4 regions of the Neobacillus sp. FW104-15D2 genome follow, and region 2 is predicted to be linked to each of the others. Evidence: riboswitches for the same ligand, from Rfam matches in the RefSeq annotation. Region 2 holds a riboswitch; each other region holds the start of a gene.
The links. A riboswitch is a leader RNA that binds a small molecule or an ion and turns the genes downstream of it on or off. The one in region 2 is predicted to bind S-adenosylmethionine.
Positions count from the first base shown of each region.

Region 1: another riboswitch for S-adenosylmethionine. It lies ahead of AC3WR0_RS16965 (LLM class flavin-dependent oxidoreductase); the one in region 2 lies ahead of AC3WR0_RS04260 (methionine ABC transporter ATP-binding protein).
Region 3: another riboswitch for S-adenosylmethionine. It lies ahead of mtnK (S-methyl-5-thioribose kinase); the one in region 2 lies ahead of AC3WR0_RS04260 (methionine ABC transporter ATP-binding protein).
Region 4: another riboswitch for S-adenosylmethionine. It lies ahead of AC3WR0_RS05870 (YezD family protein); the one in region 2 lies ahead of AC3WR0_RS04260 (methionine ABC transporter ATP-binding protein).

Region 1 covers NZ_JBYTCJ010000022.1:9,303-15,289, reverse strand. Annotated here, with positions in the region: gene AC3WR0_RS16970 (ATP-grasp domain-containing protein) at 1-734, opposite strand, end outside; gene AC3WR0_RS16965 (LLM class flavin-dependent oxidoreductase) at 756-1,808, opposite strand; SAM riboswitch class I at 1,912-2,016, opposite strand; tRNA gene AC3WR0_RS16960 (tRNA-Arg) at 2,339-2,412, shown strand; gene AC3WR0_RS16955 (hypothetical protein) at 2,652-2,852, opposite strand; gene AC3WR0_RS16950 (Fur-regulated basic protein FbpA) at 3,081-3,269, opposite strand; gene AC3WR0_RS16945 (AEC family transporter) at 3,498-4,442, opposite strand; gene AC3WR0_RS16940 (NAD-dependent malic enzyme) at 4,541-5,987, opposite strand, start outside.
Region 2 covers NZ_JBYTCJ010000003.1:169,675-175,661, reverse strand. Annotated here, with positions in the region: gene AC3WR0_RS04275 (MFS transporter) at 134-1,399, shown strand; gene AC3WR0_RS04270 (SCP2 sterol-binding domain-containing protein) at 1,558-1,908, shown strand; SAM riboswitch class I at 1,981-2,086, shown strand; gene AC3WR0_RS04265 (O-acetylhomoserine aminocarboxypropyltransferase/cysteine synthase family protein) at 2,156-3,472, shown strand; SAM riboswitch class I at 3,594-3,702, shown strand; gene AC3WR0_RS04260 (methionine ABC transporter ATP-binding protein) at 3,840-4,865, shown strand; gene AC3WR0_RS04255 (methionine ABC transporter permease) at 4,858-5,526, shown strand; gene metQ (methionine ABC transporter substrate-binding lipoprotein MetQ) at 5,541-5,987, shown strand, end outside.
Region 3 covers NZ_JBYTCJ010000021.1:81,360-87,346, forward strand. Annotated here, with positions in the region: gene AC3WR0_RS16795 (PAS domain-containing sensor histidine kinase) at 1-1,516, shown strand, start outside; gene AC3WR0_RS16800 (DUF2087 domain-containing protein) at 1,652-2,239, shown strand; gene mtnK (S-methyl-5-thioribose kinase) at 2,819-4,003, opposite strand; SAM riboswitch class I at 4,099-4,253, opposite strand; gene AC3WR0_RS16810 (carbon-nitrogen family hydrolase) at 4,331-5,113, opposite strand; gene AC3WR0_RS16815 (pyridoxal phosphate-dependent aminotransferase) at 5,287-5,987, shown strand, end outside.
Region 4 covers NZ_JBYTCJ010000005.1:45,212-51,198, forward strand. Annotated here, with positions in the region: partial or broken gene AC3WR0_RS05860 (glycoside hydrolase family 1 protein) at 1-1,281, shown strand, start outside; gene AC3WR0_RS05865 (YoaK family protein) at 1,320-2,009, opposite strand; SAM riboswitch class I at 2,523-2,625, shown strand; gene AC3WR0_RS05870 (YezD family protein) at 2,735-2,842, shown strand; gene AC3WR0_RS05875 (phosphoadenylyl-sulfate reductase) at 2,935-3,642, shown strand; gene cysP (sulfate permease) at 3,654-4,748, shown strand; gene sat (sulfate adenylyltransferase) at 4,750-5,898, shown strand; gene cysC (adenylyl-sulfate kinase) at 5,912-5,987, shown strand, end outside.

The sequences.
Region 1 (5,987 bases), on a different contig from region 2:
ATTGGATCACTAAATCCATCAATAATTTGAAATTTAGGCTTCTCTTCCACCTCTTCGCCTACCGGGCAAAACAAATCCCCTATCTGACATGCATCAGCCGGGCATAGCTGGAATCCTTCTGATGTATCTACCTTTACGGCGTATACAAAATTGCCCCCTACAAACTCACAACGTGTAATAAAACTTTCAGGTGACTGGATATATTCCTGGATTAAAGTTATTCCGTCTACAGGTTCTTCAAAACCAGGGCTTTCGACATACGTCCTAAGGGCATCCATTGTTTGAAATAACTGTACACCGAGTCCTTTTCCTGCACGGTTATGCTTTGTTATGAAAGCTTTGCCTTCAAATTGAGACGCAGCCTCGAGAATTTGCCCTCGTCCTACAGCAGCAACCGTTTTAGGAGTCCGTACTCCATATTTATTTAACTCCAGATACTGAAGTACCTTGCTTACCTCTAATTGGAGAGCACGAGTACCATTTAAAACCTTCCGTCCGTGTGCTTCCAGCCATGCCAGTACTTGAGCAGTATATTCAGCCGCAAAACGATGATCCCTTGTGTGGGAAGAGGCACTCATTCGGCTGTAAAAGATTCCTTCTGGAGGTTCTGCAGAAAGATCAAGAGTTCCCTGGTCTAGATGCCATTCCTCATATGGAACCTCAAGCTCCTCAAGCCTCCTGGTAAGATGATCTGTCCATTCACTATTTTCATGTATAACATATACCTTTTTCAAAGTATTTCCCCCTTTGAGTTCTTAGTGTGAAACAACCCTGTTTCTGCGTTCCTCAACCAACGGCATTACATCTCTTGCAAAACGTTCCATTTCTTCTAATTGCGGAGAGAACTGGAGAAGGAGCAAATCTAATCCCGCTTCTTCGTACTGGATAATACGGTCAGCAATTTGGTCTGGTGTTCCTACCAGATTTGGTCTTAGCCCACGGTTTGACACGGAGTAGTCCTGAAGCTGGATCTTTTGTTCAAGCTGTGATTTGCTTGTAAAATCTTTAAAGCCAGCGTAACCACTTGTGTCTTTTACGGTCGTAATTTTTTCAAGTTCCTGTAGTGCCTCTTCCTCCGTATCGCGGCAAATCACATATGCAGCCATTCCAAAAGAAGAAAGTGGAGCATTCTCAGTTTCAGAACGGCGGTCCTTCATTTCCGCAACTTTTCTTTGAATCTCTTCTACTGTACCGCCATGCATAACATAAGCATCACATTTTTCAACGATGGTTTGCTTGCCTTTCTCACTTTCCCCTCCAGCATATAGAATGGGATTTGGACGCTGAACTGGCTTTGGCGAAAGCTTTGCATTCTGGATATTGTAAAATTGTCCTTGATATGTAAAGGTGTCTTCTGTCCACATTCCTTTAAGTACATCAATAAATTCCTTTGTACGATCATATCTTTCGTCATGCTCGGTAAAAATCCCGTTATACTGCCGAGCCTCTTCCGCCCACCAGGCAGATACTACGTTCAGAGTAAAGCGGCCTTTACTAATTTGATCGATATTTGCTGCCATTTTTGCGGTTACGGCAGGATTATGAAAACCCGGGCGCACTGCTGCCATGATCTCGATTTTCTCTGTAACAGCTGCAAGACCAGCTGCTGTTGACCAGGCTTCCAATGAATCATGTTCAGGACCTTTTATATCATTTAAATTCAATTCAGCAACAAGAGTGGTTGAATATCCCCACTTTTCTGCTGATTGAACGACTTTTTTTGCATAGTCAAATGTGGGCGGCATATTCTCATCATCAACATTGCGAAGCCATCCGCCAAAAATAGGAAGCCAAAATCCGAACTTCATTTCTCATCTCTCCTCTAACTCATTCTCAAGTTTTCCAAGTGCTAAACTAGGTAAAGAAAAATAAAAAAAACTCTCCGGACAAGAAGAGAGTTCGTTAACTCTCTTCCTATCTCTCAAACAAACCTGTTTGATGGATTTGGCACAGTATTCCGCAGAACCTGTTGCCGAGGCTTCAAAGGGCCAGTCCCTCCACCTCTCTTGATAAGAAGAAATCGTTTATTGAGTTTAAGAGTTTTAATCATTTAAAGAGATAATAATTGAATTATAAGAATATGTCAATTATTAAATATTTTAATATAGTTTACATAATATTATTATTGTTTTTTATATTATGGCTTTACAGCTTTATTAAATATTAGGCCCTGTTAGACTTGCTTGTGGATTTCCTGCAACTTGTGTTCGCTTTCCGCTCCAAACAACAATGAACTTTAACACAGCCAAAATTTGAAACAAAGTTATTGACTTTTCGAGTACGAGAAGTATAATTAGAAATGCGCCTAATAAGCAGTAAGTTAATTAGTTTATACCATGTCTCAGTAGCTCAGTAGGATAGAGCAACAGTTTCCTAAACTGTAGGTCGGAGGTTCGAATCCTCTCTGGGACACTTAAAAACCCTTGATATTTCAAGGGTTTTTATTATTATATACATTCAAAATCAAAATTGCTGAAAAAATGAACTGATATCAAATATAATTATCATTATGGATAATGATTTCGTTGACTTTCCAATAAGAAAAAATGTCCATTATTAAAAGCCCTCTCAAAGAGAGGTGATTTTTCACAGTATTAATTGGGACAATCGATGTAAATTCAAATGCAGCAGTAGCCGTAGGAGAAAATTAACTAACTTGTTGGTTCTCTCACAGGAAGACCAATAACGGAGTCGGTCTTTCGATTCGCATCTTTGCCATTTGCCAATACAGCAAAATATACGGGCATCATCAAAAATGACGTGCAAGTTGGTAACATGATTGATTCGGAGATTATTCCAGGTGTACAGGACCAGACAGTGTAATCATGAAATACCTTTTTTAAGGGATTCATAAAAAAATGCCCCCTCTCTATTAATTTAAATACTAACGCTAAAAAAGACGAATTTTATAATCCGTCTTTTTTATTTGACCTTTAATCCAAGTCCCTATTAAACTCGACTGTTGAATTTTGCTTAAGGTAATGGCTTTACGTAGACAATTTGGGAGACTCCTCGCTGCGCAGCCCGGGCTCTCCTGCGCATCATTTCTGACTTGAGTCTCCTTAAATATTCAAAACAAATTATCTAACTAATAATTGAGTTCTTTTATTTTTAGGTGCCGTTTCCTGCATATAGATATTTTTTAATTCGCTTATTGTCATGTAATTCAATTCTTTATCATTAGGGTGGTAAATGCCGGTTTTGACCAGTTTTTCAATATAAAATTGTCTCACCTGCTGTAGCCCTCTTTCTAATAAAATGGCCATCATTATTACCTCCCTAAAATTTGTTGGAAACGCTTTCTCTATGTATATATTAATCTAAATTCAATCCTTTTTCACCGCCCGTTTGTGACGATTGTGTAACACTTCACATATTTAAATGTCAGCAGAAAATACCTGTTCAAAAAGATAAAATAGAAAAAAGTGGCATTAAACATTGTTAACTTTTTCACAAACAACCCTCTGAAAAACCCTCCTCTTAGGAGGGATTCCATATTATACTAGCCAAGAAATATATATTGGCAAGGAAATTAATGATAAGATCGTGCTGATAACAAACGAAGATGCGGTTTCGGTTGTTAATGAATTAAATCTTGTAGAAATCATAGCTGCTACAGCTGATCCTGGGAATGCTACCAGGAGGATAGCTTTAATAGTATCTTTATGATCCAAACCAATCAGGTTGGTAATTAAAATCATAAATAAAGGAATGGCAACAACCTTTAATACAGAGATACCAACCGCAACCTTTTGAAAGCTTATTTTTCTAATACCTACTGTCACACCTACAGCGAATAAAGCAACGCCTGATGTTACAGAACCAATCTGCTCAAATGAAGTCTTTAGGATTTCAGGCGAGTGGAATCCACAGAGTGTTAATACTACGGCAAATAAAGGAATACATGCAAGTGGTTCACTTAGACCATGTAAGATAATACCTAGTTTATTTGCTCTACCGCCTTCTGCTTTTGTAGTTGTTTGTCCAATGGTACCCACAATTGTAGCAATTGGATCTAATAATGCATTAACAACAATACCAGTTATAGCGACAGGTATTGCAATTTCCTGTGCCCCGAATAAGCTTCCTAAAACTGAAATTCCCATAAAGGCAAACGCAGGTTGTGTTGAATTTAATGAGAACATCGATGCCTTTGTTAAATCATATTTAAACGCCAAACGAGCAACGAACAACAAAATCACATAAAAACCGATAATGCCAAGTGTCATCGTAATAAAGAATGACCACTGGTCAATTAAGGTTTGTTTTGAAGTAGTGGTAATTCCAATAAATAAATGTGCAGGAAGAGCAAATTTTGTAACCAATGTATTAAGCCCCTTAGAGGACTCTGGATTAAATATTTTAAAATAACCACCCAAATAACCAACTATGATGGTAAAAAAGATAGGTATTAATGTTAAAAAGATATTTCCAACTGACATGACAACTACACTTCACTTTCCCCAAAAATGTTCGTATTTTTAGAAGGAGGAGGAAAGCCACCAAGGGGGCAGCCCTGCTCCCTCCTTACTGGTCACAGCTATTTATTAATACGGGTAACTGCTTTATACTCTGGTTTCCACATTGCCTCATTTACAGCTATTTCGATATCCGTGATTTTTGCTTTGGCTATGCCTTCAGAAATAGCCGCTTTAATGACCTCAATAGCTACTGCCTTTGATACTTCTTGTAATTGGCTGATTGATGGCAAGAGTGAGGCCCCTTCTCTGCTGCTGTCTGACATTTTGGCAACGGCATTCGCTGATGCAGCAAGCATACCTTTTGATACAACATCAGCTTTTGCTAGGATTGCCCCAAGTCCAAGGCCCGGAAAAACAAACGCGTTGTTTGATTGTCCAATTTCATAAGAAACCCCATTATATTGAACATTATCAAACGGACTGCCAGTCGCAATTAACGCTTTTCCTTCGGTCCATTTAATGATGTTTTCTGGCACTGCTTCTGCTAAATGAGTTGGGTTTGACATCGGCATAATGATTGGCCGCTCAACATGTTTAGCCATTTCCTTAATAATCTCCTCTGAAAAGGCACCAGATTGTCCTGATGTACCGATAAGGATGGTAGGTTTTACTCTTTTAACCACTTCAAGCAAAGAAATAATTCCCGTTTCACATCTTTCCCAGCTATTCACTTCTTCTGCTTTACGTGTATATGGCTGTTGGAACGTGAAGATACCTTCGATGTCATCTGTTAACAAACCGCGATAATCGACAGCCCAGAAATGATCATAAGCTTCTTGTTTCGTCATTCCATCCAAAATCATCGTTTCAACCATTTGGTCTGCATTTCCTATTCCTGCCGCACCTGGTCCGAATACGACAATACGCTGATCTTTTAATGACTGTTCTGTCACCTGAAGAGCAGACATGATGGCTGCGAGTGTAACAGCACCTGTTCCTTGGATATCATCATTGAAAGTAAGGATTTTATTGCCATATTTCTCGATAATATTGCGGGCGTTAACATTTCCAAGGTCTTCCCAATGAAGCAATACTTTAGGGAAAAATGTCTTTGCCGTATTGATAAATAAATCAATAAAATCATCATAACGCTGACCCCGAACACGGCTAAATTTATTTCCAATATATAAAGGATCATTAATTAATTTTTCGTTATCAGTACCAACGTCTAGCACTACAGGCAATACGCGGCTAGGATCAATACCTGCTGCTGCAGTATAAACAGCCAATTTACCAATGGCGATATTAATTCCGCCAACTCCCTGGTCACCAATTCCTAAGATGCTTTCAGAGTCAGTGACTACAATTAAATCAATATCATCACGTCCCAGGTTTTTAAAAGCGTCTTCGACACCCTCTGGGCTATCAATAGATAAATACATGCCGCCCGGCCGGTGATATTCGTGTGAGTAACGCTGAATCGCTTCCCCCACTGTTGGTGTATAAATAATAGGCAGCATTTCGCTTATGTGGTCTTTCAACAAGCGGTAGAAAAGCACCACGTTT
Region 2 (5,987 bases):
CTGTGATGATCCTTTCATCTTTTTTGTTCTATGGTTTTAAAATTTTTATGAAGAATGAAATTCCTTTATTTACATTTTGTTCCTAACCGGGTTATATTTAGGGAGGCGAAGTATTCTAAGGGGCGGATGATTTATGCATTTCTATCAAAGCTTAACAACACAATTCCGTGGATATAATCGAAACATTAAACTCAGCTTTATGGCAAATATATTAACTCAAATTGGCATGGGCGTTTTTATGGTTATTTATAATTTTTATATTAGAAAGCTGGGTATGCCTGAAACAGTTAATGGACAGATCATTTCGATGGCATCACTTGCAACAGCACTTATTCTGGTTCCTGCTGGTTTAATTAGTGACAGGTTTGGCAGAAGAAAAGTTATTTTTTACAGTATTGTGGTTTCGGGCCTTATTCTATTGTTAAGAAGTGTAATGGCTGTTCAGGATTCTTTGGTTTTCCTTGCTTTTGCGGGCGGCCTCACTATGGCTTTCTCTCAAGTTTCAGGGATTCCCTGGATGGCCGAAAATTCGAAGGCTGAAGAGAGGGTTAATTTATTTAGCCTTCATTTCGCGTTAATGACGGGTGCAAACGTAATTGGAAACCTGTTGGGAGGCTTTTTAAATGATGGTTTCTCCTTATTTTTAAATGATGTAAATAGCATCCGCTTAACCTTAATAATCGGGGCTCTTATTTTTCTCGTAGGGGCTTTTCCTGCGTCTAAGTTCCAGGAGAAGCTGCCAGTGAAGTCCGAGGGAAAAGCAGTTGAACCTGTGAGAAAGCTAAACTGGAAGAGCAATGGACTAAAAATGATTTTTCTTTTTGCAGTGTCCCAATTATTAATTGGCTTTGGAGCGGGTCTGGTTATTCCTTATTTAAATCTTTATTTTGCCGACCGTTTTTCTGCTCCTACATCTGCAATAGGCTTAATCATTTCTCTTGGCCAGGCGGCAACTGCTCTTGCTATGATCATAGGCCCTCAGGTTGTAAAAAGAGTAGGGGAGGTAAGAGCGGTTGTATTTCTTCAGCTTTCGTCTCTTCCTTTTCTCCTGCTAACCGCTTTTGCTCACCATTTATGGATTGCTGCTCTTGGCTTCCTATTTCGACAGGCACTAATGAATGCAGCGAATCCTATCCAATCCTCTCTGATGATGGAAAAGGTCGATGATTCGGTTAAGGGGCTTGGAAATTCGATCAATCAGATGGTTTTTAACCTTGGCTGGGCGCTGATGGGACCTGTTTCGATGGGAGTGGTTTCTGAATATGGGTCATACTGGGGATATGCTTATGTCTTCTGCATAACAGCAGTTCTTTATCTTATTGGGTCAACCTATTTCTTACTAGTTTTTAGGGGAATGATCCATCCGGGAAAAAAGACAGTTTCCGTCAAAGCAGTGTAAAGTAGAGAAAATCATGTCATATTTCTCGGGAAATGTTTGACAATGCCGAATGACTGTACGGCATTGTCTTTTTATATCCAAAAATAAAATAACTGTCGAAGAAATATTAAAGGAAAATGGAAAGCATCTGATGAATTAATTTTGCAGGGGTGACCAAAATGATCGAAGCGCTGCAAAAATTTATTGAGGAACTTGAGGGGAAAAAATATTTAGCAGATTTATATTGGAATAGAAGTTCCGCTCCCGTCCATTTTCAAGTAGAAAATATTAATAAAAGTTTTTCGCTTACGTCCTTAGGAGACAAGATAGTGATAAACAATCCTAAGACTGATATTTCTGAAGGAACTGTAATATATGGAAGTGAGGAATCCCTGCAGGAACTATTTACGGGCAAAGCAACTTTTAGAGATTTAATAAAAAAAGGAAAACTAAAAGTTAATGCTTCCTTTAGAAGCATGTTAAGGCTTGAATCTATCTTTTTCCTAGCAGTATCCCAAAAGGAAAAATAAAGATTGACGAGTTTTTTTAAATATTATAATATTTATTTAACTATTCAATAAATACTGACAACTACATAAATACTCTTATCAAGAGCGGCGGAGGGACTGGCCCTGCGATGCCCGGCAACCGGTTATTTAACACGGTGCTAAATCCAGCAGAGCATTTTTATGCTTTGGAAGATAAGAAGAGTGCCCTCTCTTCTTATGAAGCGGGGGTTTTGTTTTTTATGTGATGTCAACGGGAGGAGAATGGAAGATGGGTAATGAAAAAAAGGCTTATCGGTTTGAAACATTAAGTGTTCACGGAGGACTATCACCAGATCCTGTGAATGGGGCACGCGCAGTGCCAATTTACCAAAATAATGCTTACCAGTTTAAAAGTACTGATCATGCAGCAGATTTATTTGCTTTAAAGGTGCCTGGATATATTTATACCCGCATTCATAATCCGACTGTAACTGTTTTTGAAGAACGGATTGCCTTATTGGAAGGCGGAGTAGGAGGACTGGCGGTTGCAAGTGGAATGGCCGCTATTACACTGGCTATTTTAAATATTGCGCAAGCAGGAGATGAGATTGTTTCAGCTTCTACCTTATATGGCGGAACTTATAACTTATTTGCATCAACTTTGCCAAAGTACGGCATTAACGTCAAGTTTGTAAATCCTGAGGATCCGGAGAATTTCCGGGAAGCTATAACCAATAAAACAAAGGCGGTTTTTGCAGAAACTATCGGCAACCCTAGTCTTCGCGTTCTTGATATTGAAAAAGTGGCGAGCATTGCCCACGAAGCAGGAGTTCCTCTTATTGTAGATAATACTTTTGCCACTCCTTATCTTTGCAGACCAATTGAATATGGAGCCGATATTGTGGTTCATTCAGCTACTAAATGGCTGCTGGGGAATGGAACTACACTGGGCGGGGTTATTGTTGATGGAGGGAAATTCGACTGGAACTCACCAAAATTCCCTGGATTTACTGAACCTGATCCAAGCTACCATGACATTGTTTATGCTGAAGCTCTTGGGGCAGCAGCCTATATTGTGAAGGCGAGAGTGCAGCTCTTAAGGGACCTTGGACCGGCACTAAGTCCGCAAAATGCCTTTCAGTTTACTCTTGGACTGGAGACACTCCATGTACGTATGAAAGAGCATGTGGCAAACACACAAAAGGTAGTTGCCTACCTTGAAAACCATCCTGCGGTGGAGTGGGTATCCTACCCAGGACATTCCAAACATCCTGATAAAGAGCTTGCTGAAAAATATTTGCCAAAGGGAGCAGGTTCTGTAGTCGTCTTTGGAACAAAAGGAGGTCGAGAGGCAGGTGCTAAGCTCATTAACTCAATTACTCTTTGGGCTCATGTTGCCAATGTTGGAGATGCTAAGAGCTTGATCATCCATCCGGCCAGTACTACCCATCAGCAGCTTGATGCAGAGGGATTAAAAGCTTCAGGAGTTTCTGAGGATCTCATTCGATTATCAATAGGGATTGAAAATGCTGACGACTTAATTGAGGACCTTGAGACAGCTATTGAGGCAGCTACTGGTCTTATATCACGGGCTGTAAGATCCTAAAGGCATGAAATTAATGGAAGGTAGAATTTTGTCGTTTTTTCGTTGACACCCCTTCTTTTCCATGTTACGATAGCAAACGTAATTCTTTTAGCCTAATACTTAACTGAATAGATTCGATTTACTCTTATCAAGAGAGGTGGAGGGAATGTGCCCTATGAAGCCCGGCAACCGTCAATGTTTTTATTGAAATGGTGCCAATTCACACAAAGCTTTGCTTTGGGAGATGGGAGAAAGGACTTGTTTATCATGCCTTTCTGCCTGTGCAGAAAGGCATTTTTGCATTTTTCTGCTGCTTAAGCCGAATCCTATACTTAATGAATTATTATTTTTAGTGTCATAAAACATGGAAGAGAAGTAGGTGAATCAATTGATTTCGATAAAAAACGTACGAAAGATTTATTCCTCTAAACAGGGGAATGTTAACGCAGTAGATAATGTCAATGTGGAAATAAACGAAGGTGAGATTTTTGGCGTTATTGGATATAGCGGTGCAGGAAAAAGTACTTTAATCCGCATGCTGAACGGATTAGAGCTTCCAACGGAAGGTTCCGTAACTGTTGCCGGCCGGATAGTTTCAAAGATCAGAGGCAGCGAACTGCGCAAAGCCCGACAGGAAATTAGCATGATTTTTCAGCACTTCAACCTTCTTTGGTCCAGAACAGTACGTGAAAATATTTCATTCCCGCTGGAAATTGCAGGTGTCGCAGGGCAGGAACGTGCTAAAAGGGTTGATGAACTCATAAAGCTTGTAGGCCTTGAAGGCCGTGAGGATAGCTATCCATCACAGCTTAGTGGTGGCCAAAAACAAAGGGTTGGTATTGCCAGAGCACTTGCGAATAACCCTAAGGTTCTTCTTTGTGACGAAGCAACCTCTGCACTTGACCCGCAAACAACTGATTCTATACTTGAATTGCTTGTGGATATTAATAAAAGACTCGGGTTAACAATTGTTCTTATTACCCATGAAATGCATGTTATTCGTAAGATTTGCCATAGAGTTGCAGTAATGGAGAGCGGCCGTATTGTTGAAATGGGCTCAGTTCTTGAAGTGTTTAAGAACCCACAGCAGCCTATTACGAAACGCTTTGTTCAACAGGTCACAGAACCTGAGGAAACTAAAGAAACGGTTGAACACTTACTGGAACAATACCATTCAGGTGAAATTGTTCAATTAACATTTGTTGGGGAATCAGCTGAAAAGCCTGTTATTACAAGTCTAATCCGCCACTTTGATGTTACTGTTAATATACTTCAAGGCAAAATTTCACAAACACAAAGTGGGTCATATGGTACACTCTTTATTCATCTTGATGGGTCAAAGGATGAAATAGCAAAAGCCATTGAATTCATCGGGACACAGCAGGTGGGAGTGGAGGTGATCAGAAATGGATAAGCCGTATTTTCAGGATATAGATTGGCCGGGCATGTGGGCCGCAACGACAGAAACTTTGTACATGACAGCTATTTCAGTAGTAGCGACATTTATTCTCGGAATGCTTCTCGGGTTATTATTATTTCTGACAGGGAAAGATAATCTTTGGGAGAACAAGGCTGTTAACACTATAATTAGTGCTTTTGTGAATATTTTCAGGTCCATTCCTTTCATTATATTAATAGTCCTTTTAATACCATTTACCACGATTCTAGTTGGAAGCATGATTGGGGAAAATGCTGCATTGCCGGCTTTGATCGTAGGTGCAGCACCATTCTATGCAAGGATGGTAGAGATCGGCTTAAGAGAAATCGATAAAGGTGTAATTGAAGCAGCTAAATCAATGGGTGCATCAACATCAACTATTATTTTTAAAGTATTACTTCCGGAATCCATGCCTGCACTCGTATCCGGTATCACAGTTACGGCGATTGCCCTTGTTGGATACACAGCAATGGCTGGCGTTATTGGTGCAGGTGGCCTGGGGAATCTTGCTTTCCTAGAAGGATATCAGCGTAACCAAAATGATGTTACACTGATTGCGACAATCATTATCTTAATAATTGTATTTATTATTCAGTTTTTAGGTGACATCATCACTTCAAAAATAGATAAAAGATAAAGGAGACAGAAAAAATGAAAAAATGGTTAAATGTTCTTTTAGCATTATCCTTGGCACTTGTTCTTGCCGCATGCGGAACTTCAGGGGATAAAAAAGAAGGCAGTAAAGATGGCAATAAAAAATTAGTAGTTGGAGCTTCAAACGTGCCCCATGCAGTAATTCTTGAAAAAGCTAAACCAATCCTTGCTAAAAAAGGAATCGATTTAGAAATCAAAAAGTTCCAGGACTATGTACTTCCAAACAAAGCATTACAATCAAAAGAACTTGACGCGAACTACTTCCAGCACATTCCTTATTTAAAAGCTCAAATCAAAGAAAACAATTATGATTTTGTTTCTGCAGGCGGAATTCATATCGAGCCAATCGGTGTTTATTCTAAAAAGTATAAGAAGCTTGATGATCTGCCAAAAGGTGCCCATTTAATCATGAGCAACTCTGTAGCTGACCATGGCCGTTTGCTT
Region 3 (5,987 bases), on a different contig from region 2:
TACTTTTTATTTTGAAACAGTGGTTTCCTTTAATGAAAGAATGGATTGGAACTTGGCCATTATGCGTGATGTTACACACAAAAGAATACTCGAGCAGAAAGTAAGAAAAAACGAGCATCTTTTCCAGGAGCTGTTTTTGGAAGCACTGGATGGAATTATCTTTTGGGATACAAAAGGGCGAATTATAAATGTCAATTCTGCAGCCTGCAGAATATTGGAGTGCGGTTATTCAGATTTAATCGAAAGACATTTTATGGATCTCCCTATAAAAACTAAAAAAAATCGTTCGCTCTATAAAATAATGGCCGAATTTAAATCTTCTGGTGCTGTAAGAGATGAGCTATATTTTAAATTTCAGGATGGAAGGGAAAAGCTGCTTGAATTTACTTGCAGAATGCATTCTATTGATGGATTTCATATGACCATCTTTCGAGATATTACAGAACGGTACAAAATGGGAAAAGAACTCCGCGAAAGTGAGCAGATTTTTAGAATTATATTTGAAGAAGCTCTCGATGGGATTATTTTATGGGACGAGCATTTTGAAATTATGGACATTAACAGTTCAGCTGTTAGCATGCTTGGACTGAAAAAGGAGCAATTGGCCGGCCAAAGCCTAGTGGAATTAGTCAGCCACTGCAGCGTAAAAAAAGAAGACCTTTTAAAGCATGTGGATTTGGTCATACAAAATGGCAAGGATGCTTCTTCTATATATCTTAACACTTACGATGGCGAGAAACGCCATATTGAATTTTCTACCCAGCATGCGTTGGTAGCCGGATTAAATGTTACGGTTTTTAAAGATGTTTCTGAAAGAATTCAAATGGAGGAACAGTTGAGAAAATCCGATACCCTAAATGTACTTGGTGAGCTTGCTGCGGGCATTGCTCATGAAATTCGAAACCCAATGACCGCACTCAAAGGGTTTATTCAGCTATTGGAAGGGAGTATTAAAGAAGAGAACACCATGTATTATCAAGTTATTACTTCAGAACTTCAAAGAATTGATAGTATTATTAATGAATTCCTGATTCTCGCAAAGCCGCAGGCCGTGAGATTTCAAGAGAAGGATGTTGTGGGAATCATGCAAAAAACAGTCGAACTTTTGAATGCCCAGGCTGTTCTCCACAATGTCCAATTTGATTTGGAACCGGATGCGGAGCTTCCTCCTATTTTTTGCGAACCCAATCAATTAAAAAAAGTTTTTATTAATATCATTAAAAATGCTATTGAAGTAATGCCTAATGGGGGAACAATCTCAATAGAAATAAAACAGCAGGAAGATATGGTCCTAATTTCTATAAAAGACCAAGGGGCAGGAATACCTGTGGAAAAAATAAAACGATTGGGCGAACCATTTTATACAACCAAGGAACGTGGAACAGGACTGGGATTAATGGTTAGCTTCAAAATTATTGAAGAACACAGGGGAAAAGTAGAAATAGAAAGCGAAATGGGCAAAGGCACTACCTTTCTTATTTCACTCCCGATCAAGCCGGCTAAAGGAAGGAAATGAAGGCACTTCTTCAGGAAGTGTTTTTTGTTTTGGACGGTTCTCATACTGGGATCATTATTCCAATTTATGCTTGACGCCATAAAATTAATTTGATATATATCTAATTAGATGATAATAAAAAAAGAGGTGCTCTCGATGCAGCTGGATAAACTAGTGGCTTTTTATAAAACTATGGGAGATCCCACAAGGGTCCGGATTGTATCCTTACTGGCAAAAGGACCTCTTCATGGCCAGGCAATTGCAGGTAAGCTTGGATTAACTCCGCCTACTATAACTCATCATTTAAAAAAACTTCGGGATATCAGTGTGGTTACCGAAAAAAGAGATAAAAACACGATTTACTTTTATCTAAATCAAAAAATGATAAAGCAGCAAGCTAAGGCACTTACCCTGCTGCTCGAGGAAAGAGGCGATGAAATGGAAAATATGGTAGAAGCAAGCCTGGAAAAACAAAAGATACTGGCCAACTTTTTTTCAAAAGACGGCAGACTTAAAAGCATTCCTGCACAGCGTAAAAAAAGATTATATGTATTTGAACATATCGTCAGCGGATTGAAAAAGGGCAAAAAGTATCAGGAAAAAGAAATAAATGAGTATATCAAACAATTTCATGAAGATTATGCAACTATACGCCGGGAATTTATCATGAACCATTATATGTACAGGGAAAATGGTATCTATGAGCTTAACCCAGAAGAAATGTGGGCTAAAATAGAAAATTAAAAAAGCAGCTGGTTGGCTGCCTTTTTTTTAAAAATTTAAGGTCTGTTTGTTGTTTTAAATAAAGGCTTTTATCTAAGAGCATGTTGCAATTTGAAGAAGCTGTGAGAAAAAATAGGCGAGACTCCTCGCAAAAATGCATTCGCATTTCCTTCTTGCGGTGACGACTCGGAGATGCCTTTTCAATGTCCTGCGGGAAGAGCAAGCCAGGCGGAGACCTCGAAGGTCGTTAGCGGTCGAGGAGGCGTGCTCCTGCGCCACAATATATTCGACGAAGAAAGCCAACCTTCTGCTCGTCGCAAAGCTGCAAGCAGCTATACACAGATGCGTCTCACGAAGTTATTTAAAGGCAGTTGGCTTTTATCATAACAAAGCTTACCAAAAGAGCCTAAATAAATGAAAAAGCATAAGATCCGTGACACTCATCTAAAATGCATTCGCATTTTCTTTGTGCGGCAATCATTCCATATCCTGTGGAAAACCAAGACACCGCAGGGAGCAACGAGCGAGGGAGCGGATTCTAGTGAATATCAACAATATAGTTAAACAAAGCCAAAAGTTTCAAGAGGAAAAGACTTTTTCTTATAACAACTCCCTAAGCTGCTGGGAAAGCTGTTCGATGCTTTTGATACTGCTGCGTTCTTTGATTAGATTTTTTCCTATTTCAAGGGTTTTTCTTTTTGCTGATAATCGTCTTTCATCTTCCGAAATGCTATCCAAATCAGCGACATGAGCAAGTCCTACCGTCCTGCGGATTAATTCGCATCCCGCAAATCCAAGTGAATCAGAAAAGTATTTTTCCAGAATGTAGTTCGAAAATTCATCGCTTACTGCAAAGGCCTCTTTGTTTTCTTCCTTCCAAAGTCGGCTGAATTCTTTTACAAATACCTTCCATACTGTTTCAATATGCTGGATGAAAGTATTTCGTTCCTTTTCATTTACGATAACCTGGAACGCCAAATTCGCAATTACCTGGCCGATATCAAAACCTGCTGGTCCGTAAAAAGCGAATTCCGGATCAATTACTTTTGTTTCTTTTGGACTTGCAAAGACACTTCCTGTGTGCAAATCACCATGAAGAAGAACTTCAGCTTCTGTTAAAAAGCTTTTTTTCAGAATAGATGCGTGGAATTTTAGCTCTTCATCATTCCAAAGCTCTTCCACGTCCTTTCTCAATCCTTCTTCGAAAGAGTTATTAGAAGAATTATAGAATGGATCTGTAAAGATCAGGTCCTCTGTAATTTTGCAAAGCTCGGGATTAATAAATTTCTTTGCCCATTCCTTTTTATCACTCGCTCCCAGGCCATAATCAGAGGTATAAAATAAAGTTTTTGCAAGGAATTCTCCCAAGTGCTGTGAAATTAACGGATATGTTTCACCGTTTAAAAAGCCAGTTCTTGCAATGGAAAGGTGCGAAAGGTCTTCCATAATGGTTACAGCCAGTACATCGTCACTGAAATAAACTTCTGGAACATAATCAGGGCAAATTTTTGCGGAAATTTTAAGCGCTTCCGCTTCGATAGTGGCTCTATGAAGTGTAAGTGGCCAGCTTTCTCCGACCACCTTGGCGTATGGCAATGCCTGCTTAATAATTATGCTCTTTCCGGACTGAGAGTCTTTAATTCTAAATACTAGATTTAAATTTCCATCACCGATTTCTTCGCAGGAAAGCGTGCTGTTTGGCTGAAAAAGTCCTTTAGAGATTGCAAGATTAATGGCGGTTTCTTCTGTTAATGCTTTATAAATATTGGCTGTCATTACACTCATTATTAATTCCTCCTCATTTTTGGAGGCTTTCCGCTTATAGATGCAAAAAGCCTCTTTCTTATCAGAAAGAGGCTTGAAGAGACGTATCTTCTCACCTCTTATCTTTCAGAAAGAAATTTCTTTCCGTAGGATTTAGCACCGTGCCTTAAGGGGATATTTCCCGGCGCAAATAGCGCCCCATTTCACAATGGAATTACAGTCGGTTGCTGGGCTTCAAAGGGCCATTCCCTCAGCCAGCTCTTGATAAGAGTTTAAAAAACTATTAATTTCAAACAATGTAAAAATAATAACAGTGAAATTTTAAAACTGTCAACTGTTTTTATAAAATTAATAAAATTCAGGTCTTCTATCTTCGAAGATAGGTATTAGCTTTCGAATCTCTCCTACACGGTCAAAGTCAACAGCTGCTGTGAGGACTTCCTCACCTTCTCCAGCCTCTGCGACGACTTCACCCCATGGGTCAATGATCATTGAATGACCTGCAAATTCGTTATTAGGATCACAACCGGACCGGTTGCAGGCAATGACAAAGCATTGGTTTTCAATAGCCCGGGCAATAAGCAAAGCACGCCAATGGTTTAAGCGGGGTTTTGGCCACTCGGCTACCACAAAAAGTGCTTCAGCTCCTTGGGAAGTATGTGTTCTGATCCATTCAGGGAACCGGATATCATAGCATATAACTCCAGCTAACTTACGGTTTTCAAGTTCAAACATGCCATCCTCTTCACCGGGAACAAGGTAATGATGCTCATCCATCAGTTTAAATAGGTGAAGCTTACTGTACTGTTTCTTCAGTTCCCCTTTGTTATCAATGATGAGGAGAGTGTTTTTTACTTCATTGTGAGTTTGGCCGGCAGCAGAGCCGCCAACAAGGTGCACCTTATATTTGTCTGCAATTTCCTTCAAAAAGCGGATTGTTTTACTGCAATCCTGATCAGCGATCTCGTCAAGCCTTGTTAAGTCGTAGCCGGTTGTCCATAGCTCAGGGAGGACCAGAATGTCGGGGTTTTCCCTCATTGCTTTCGCAATCAAATCCCTGGCTTTTAAATAATTAGCTTCAGGATCTCCAAAAACAATGTCCATCTGCAGGCATGCTATTTTTAGATTCACTGCTCCTCACTCCTTTTGAATGTTAAAATATTATTGATACAAGTTTTGCTGCTTCGTTTGTTTACAGCATTGTTTGTTTTTTAAAAATTTTCACTTTACAAGCTGCCACTATCGTTATATCATTTGTCACTAGATTTTCCAATAAAAAAATGAAAACTAAAGCAGGTGTCGAAATGAAAAAATTTGCACAATCAGATTTGCTGAACAGTCTCCCAAAACAGTTTTTTGCTTCATTGGTAAAAAGGGTTGGAGAATATATAGAAAATGGGCATGATGTTATAAACCTTGGACAGGGAAATCCTGACCAGCCTACACCGGCACACATTGTGAAAAAACTCCAAGAGGCAGTTGCCAATCCGATAAATCATAAATATTCACCTTTTCAGGGCTTTAAATACCTAAAGGAAGCTGCTGCCCAATATTATTTAAGAGAATATGGGGTAAAAATAGATCCTGAAAAAGAAGTGGCTATCCTGTTTGGAGGAAAAGCTGGGTTGGTGGAAATCCCGCAATGTCTTTTAAATCCCGGAGACACCCTGCTGGTTCCTGATCCAGGGTATCCTGATTACTGGTCTGGTGTGGCATTGGCACAGGCGAACATGGAGATCATGCCTTTAAGGGAGGAAAACTCCTTTCTGCCGGATTATAATGAATTGTCAACAGAGGTAATTTCAAATGCAAAATTGATGTTTCTTAATTATCCTAATAACCCGACAGGTGCCACCGCAACGGCAGATTTTTTTGAAAAGACAGTACAGCTTGCTAACGAGAATGATATTTGCGTAGTACATGACTTTGCATATGGTGCGATTGGCTTTGATGGAGAAAAGCCGCTTAGTTTCCTGCAGACTGAAGGGGCTAAGGACGTAGGCAT
Region 4 (5,987 bases), on a different contig from region 2:
TGGCTTCAATTTTGAAATCGATCAGGATAAATACTACCCAAACCATGAAGGAATTGACTTCTATCACCGTTACAAGGAGGATATTGCTCTTTTTAAGGAAATGGGATTTAAAGTATTCCGTATGTCCATTGCCTGGACTCGTATCTTCCCCAACGGAAATGAATTGGAAGCGAATGAAGAAGGTCTTGCATTTTACGACCGGGTATTTGATGAGCTTATCAGACAAGGCATTGAGCCGGTTGTAACGATATCCCACTATGAAATGCCAGTAACACTTGTTAAAGAATATGGCGGCTGGAGAAGCCGTGAAGTAGTTTCCTTTTTTGAAAGATATGTAAATGTCCTATTCAATCGTTATAAAGATAAGGTTAAGTACTGGATGACCTTTAACGAAATTAACAGCGGTTTGGCGATGCCGATCATGGGTCTTGGTTTCTCTATTCAAAAAGAAGAGGATCGTTACCAGCCAACCTTCCAAGCATTCCATCATCAATTTGTGGCGAGCGCCATTGCGGTTAAGGCATGCCACAAAATCATTCCTGATGCAAAAATAGGCTGTATGCTTCTTTATGCACCGGTATATTCTTGGAATTCTAATCCGGAAAATGTGATGTATGCCCTTGAAGAAGAGCGTTTTTTCAACAATTTCTGTGGTGATGTACAAGTCCGCGGGGAGTATCCTAAATTTATTCAGCGTTATTTTAAAAAGCATAATATCGAGCTTCAAATCGAGGAAGGTGACCTTGAACTATTAAAGGAAGGAACAGTAGATTACATCGGGTTCAGCTATTATATGTCACGTACCGAGAAAATGGTAAAAACAGATGAGGAAAACAGCCAGGGTAACTTGATTGGCGGAGTACGAAATCCGTTCCTAAAAGCAAGTGACTGGGGCTGGGAAGTAGACCCAATCGGTTTGCGAATAACTTTAAATAAACTATATGACCGCTATCAGGTTCCTCTTTTTGTTGTAGAAAATGGGTTGGGTGCCTATGACAAGGTGGAGGAAGACGGAACGATCAATGACGATTACCGAATTGAATATCTTCGAGAACATATCTGTGAAATGGGCGAAGCTATTGAAGATGGTGTTGAGTTGATGGGTTACACACCTTGGGGGTGTATCGACCTGTATCTGCTTCATCAGGTGAGTATTCAAAACGTTACGGCTTCATATATGTAGACAAGCATGACGATGGCAGCGGAACAATGGACCGCAGCCGCAAGAAATCCTTCTACTGGTACAAGGATGTAATCCAAACAAATGGTGGAAACCTTTAATTAAAGAAATTGCCGGTATCTTTGGATGATACCGGCTTTTATTTTCTAAAATAGCCTTTTTCCCTGTGATATAAGATGAGAGTAATCACCAAAGTTACTGAAGCAATCCATATGGCATGATCCCCAATATAAGTGGTGGAAAAGGTTCCTATTAAAGCTCCGCATAAAAAAGAACCAATAATCGTTACAAAATCTATGAATTGCTTTCTCGATTCGTCATCATTTTCAATAAATGCTGAATAGGCTGCTTTGGCAGCGGTCCTTAAATTACCCGTTGCCATCGTAGAATTATAAGCCCATTTATCAATTTTATTAAAGGTCGAAATTTGTAAAGAGGAAACAAATGAAATACTTACAGTAACGATGATATCAGGTACACTTTCCGGCATAAAGCCCACTGCGAAGAGAATAACACATTCTAATATAAGAATAGAACGCCTATAGCTATACAATAATTCTCTAATATGAGGAATCTTAACAATTTCGGATACAAAAACACCTGCAATAAAAGCAGCAACAGGGGGGATATAAAGTATCGACTGTTTCCATTCCTTCTCAGCAGCATTTACTGCAAGGAGCACCAAATTCCCCGTTTGAGCATTGGCAAACACTCCATCACGGCTAATGAAGGTATAGGCATCTAAAAAACCGCCAACGATGGCCAATAAAATCCCCAAATAAATGGAGTTGGAAGCTAATGAAGGCAGTTTCTTATATTTATCTTCCATACTCATCCCCTTAGACTTTGATCATACGTTAGTTATTTGCTTTTTTACTAATATCAACACAGGGAATATTAATTTTCCACTACCCAGAAAAAACGAGGACTTATGCAGGAAGAGTCATCAAGTAGGGGACCATGCCTTAATATGAAGCAAGACAATATCTGAGGATCCTTGCGAGGAACAGTTTGAGCAAGAAATTGGAGATAAGAAGGGCCTATTTATTAAAAAAGACCGGAATCCTCGCTTTGATAAAACATGTCTATATTTTTAGACTTAAGGACAGAAACGTTTCTGCAATGTACTAGCATTTAGGTCGGAATTAAACACTGGGTAATTGGCAAAAAAATTATAAAATTCTATGTTTCTAAAAAGCCGGTCAACCCTTGTGGTTCCGGCCTTTTTTATAACCATTCAAACCAAAAAAACTGGTAAAAATGAATTAATTTAAAAATTTTTAATTTAAGTAATTGCAGAATTCCTATTGGTATGGTAGGATTAATTTCATCAACTGAATAACACTTATCCAGAGCGGCTGAGGGAACTGGCCCAATGATGCCCGGCAACCTGTTAAACAAGGTGCCAATTCCAGCAAAATGTTGCTCATTTTGGGAGATAAGGTGAACTTCAAAAAATCACCTCTCCAAGCCAGGAGAGGTTTTGTTATAAAAAGGAGGCGAACCCATTTGAAGCCAGAGGAGTGGGAAGAAATAATTCCTCATCTTGAACAAATGCTTGCTACTTTAAAATTCGGATCAATCACTTTGATTGTTCAGGACGGTAAAATCATTCAAATTGAGAAAAATGAAAAGGTTCGTCTTCAACAGAATAAACGCTGACTAGACAAACTAGAGGCGGTCTTCCCCTTATGGATTAAGGGAGTAAGACTGCCTTTTTTTAGTGGACAGAATCAATTGCGGAGGTTATAGAAATGGAAAATATCGTTAATATTCAAGAAATTACAAACCAGTTTTCACTGGATGACGGGGCAAAGGGAGCTCTCAATGTATTAAAGTGGGCCTACAGCCACTATCCGGAAGATAAGATTGTTTATGCTTCAAGCTTTGGTGCAGAAGCGATTGTTTTGATAGATCTTATACAGCAGGTTAAACCAGATGCTCATATTGTTTTTCTCGATACAGATCTTCATTTTCCTGAAACCTATGATGTTATTGAAAAAATCCAGCAGAGGTTCCCATCGCTTCGCATTGAAAAAAAGAAGCCAGAGCTGACACTTGATGAGCAGAGAGAACAATATGGTTCTGCTTTATGGAAAAGGGACCCAGGTCTATGCTGCCAAATCAGAAAGGTCATTCCTTTGCGAGAAACTCTGACCTCAAAAGATGCATGGATTTCAGGATTGAGAAGGGAACAATCTCCAACAAGAGCTAATACAGAATTTTTAAATCAAGATGAAAAGTTCCAAAATATCAAGGTTTGTCCTTTAATTCATTGGACCTGGGATGAAGTGTGGGAGTACATCAAAGAAAAAGACCTTCCTTACAACGCCCTGCATGATCAAAATTACCCAAGCATCGGCTGCTTCCCATGTACACAGGCCGTTAGCGGTAATGGTGATTCCCGTGAAGGAAGATGGGCAGGAAGCAGCAAGACAGAGTGTGGCCTGCACACACGTTAAGGAGGACATTCATGCTCACAATATTGGCAATCCTAATTGGTTTGTTTTTTGCTTTTAATATAGGTGCAAGCGGTGCAGCTGCATCAATGGGTATTTCTTATGGAGCTGGCGTTATAAAAAACCGCCAGATTGCCCTTTTTCTTTGCGCGATCGCTGTCTTCCTTGGAGCATGGCTTGGCGGAGGAGAAGTAGTGAAAACCATTGGCAGCGGTATTGTTCCAAGCTCCACCTTTACAAATGCCATAGCGCTGGTCGTTTTAACAGCTGCTGCGACATCTCTGTTTCTAGCCAATGTCTTCGGCATTCCATTATCAACTAGCGAAGTGGCAGTCGGATCCGTTATAGGTGCTGGAATTGTATATCAGTCAGTATTTGTTGGGAAAATTGCCTGGATCGCGATGTTCTGGCTTTTGACTCCATTTGCTGCTTTCCTGATTGCGATTGCTGCGGCGTTTGTTTTGGAAAGAAAGTGGATTAAAAAATGGGTGACATCATCCAAAGCAGGTCCAATTCTTGCGGTTTTAGTTGTTTGCATGGGACTGTTTGAGGCATTTTCAGCTGGAATGAACAACGTGGCAAATGCCGTAGGTCCGTTAGTAGCAGCAGGGTTAATGACCACGAATAGCGGTATTCTGTGGGGTGGATTATTTGTCGCTCTCGGAGCAGCATTCTTAGGTCATAGAGTCCTTGAAACAAACGGCAAAAAAATCACATCACTAAGGCTTGAAGAGGGAAGCATTATTTCCGGAATCGGGGCTACAATCGTAACCACAGCATCCGTATTTGGCATTCCTGTGCCGCTTACTCAAATCACTACTTCTTCCATTATTGGCATAGGCTTTGCCAAACATGGGAAGAGCGTGTTGAAAAAAGATATCGTTGTTAAGCTTTTGACCGTTTGGATTGTGTCACCAGTATTATCCATGGTCATTTCTTATACATTAATCCAGCTTTTGATTGAACATAATATATATCCGATTGTTGCAATGGCGGGCGTGTTGATTTCAGTATTTGGAGTCATCTTCCTGATTAAGAAAAGCGCTGTAACCTCCGTATCGGAAAAAAATCAAACAAAAGAACTAAATTTGCTGAGAAAGGTTGATTGAAATGTCATTTTTACCAAAACCACATGGGGGAAAGTTAATTGATGCTTATAACCCTAGCTATGATCTTGCATCTGTAAACAAAGAAATTGAGATTGATAATATCGCCCTAAGCGATCTTGAATTAATAGGCGTCGGGTTGTTCAGCCCGTTAACCGGTTTTCTTGGAAAAGAAGATTATGAATCTGTTGTAAGCAGAATGAGACTGGCCGATGGCACTATTTGGTCCATCCCAGTAACACTTCCCGTTTCTTTTGAAATTGCTGGAGGCTTGCAGGAGGGCGAAGAAATTAAACTTGTCCATAACGGCAAAGCTTATGGCGTTATTAAGGTTTCCAGCTGGTATGAGCCGGATTTGGAAAAAGAAGCGATTGAAGTCTATAAAACTAACGAAACTGCCCATCCAGGTGTTAAGCGTCTTTTTGAAAGAGGCCCTGTTTATGTTGCAGGTGACGTTACTCTTGTGAAAAAGCCAGAAAAAGGTGTGTTCGGCGACGTTTGGTTTGAGCCGAAAGATACCCGTGCTCTTTTTGAAGGTAAGGGATGGAAAACAGTCGTTGGATTCCAGACTAGAAATCCAATCCACAGAGCTCATGAGTATATCCAAAAAGCAGCTCTTGAAACGGTAGACGGCTTGTTTGTTAATCCCCTAGTTGGTGAAACCAAGTCAGATGATATTTCTGCGGACGTACGCCTGAAAAGCTACCGTGTTCTTTTAGAAAATTACTATCCGCAAGATCGCGTCCAGCTAGGTGTATACCCAGCAGCGATGAGATATGCAGGCCCACGCGAAGCCATTTTCCATGCAATTGCGCGTAAGAATTTCGGATGCACACACTTTATCGTCGGCCGTGACCATGCAGGGGTTGGCAATTATTACGGCACATACGACGCTCAGCATATTTTCAGCAATTTTTCCGAAGAAGAGCTGGGCATCAAGCCTTTATTTTTTGAACATAGCTTCTACTGCACTAAATGTGAAGGCATGGCTTCTGATAAAACCTGCCCGCACAGCAAGGAAAACCGCGTGATTCTTTCTGGAACAAAGGTAAGAGAAATGCTTCGTGCAGGACAGCTTCCGCCATCCACGTTCAGCCGTAAGGAAGTAGTCGAAGTATTGATCGAAGGCATGAAAGAAGAATCAAGGGTCTAGGAGGAAGAATTCAATGTCAAAGTCAACTAACATTAAATGGCATGATACAGCCATTACTAAAAACGAACGTAAAGTAAATAACGGACATG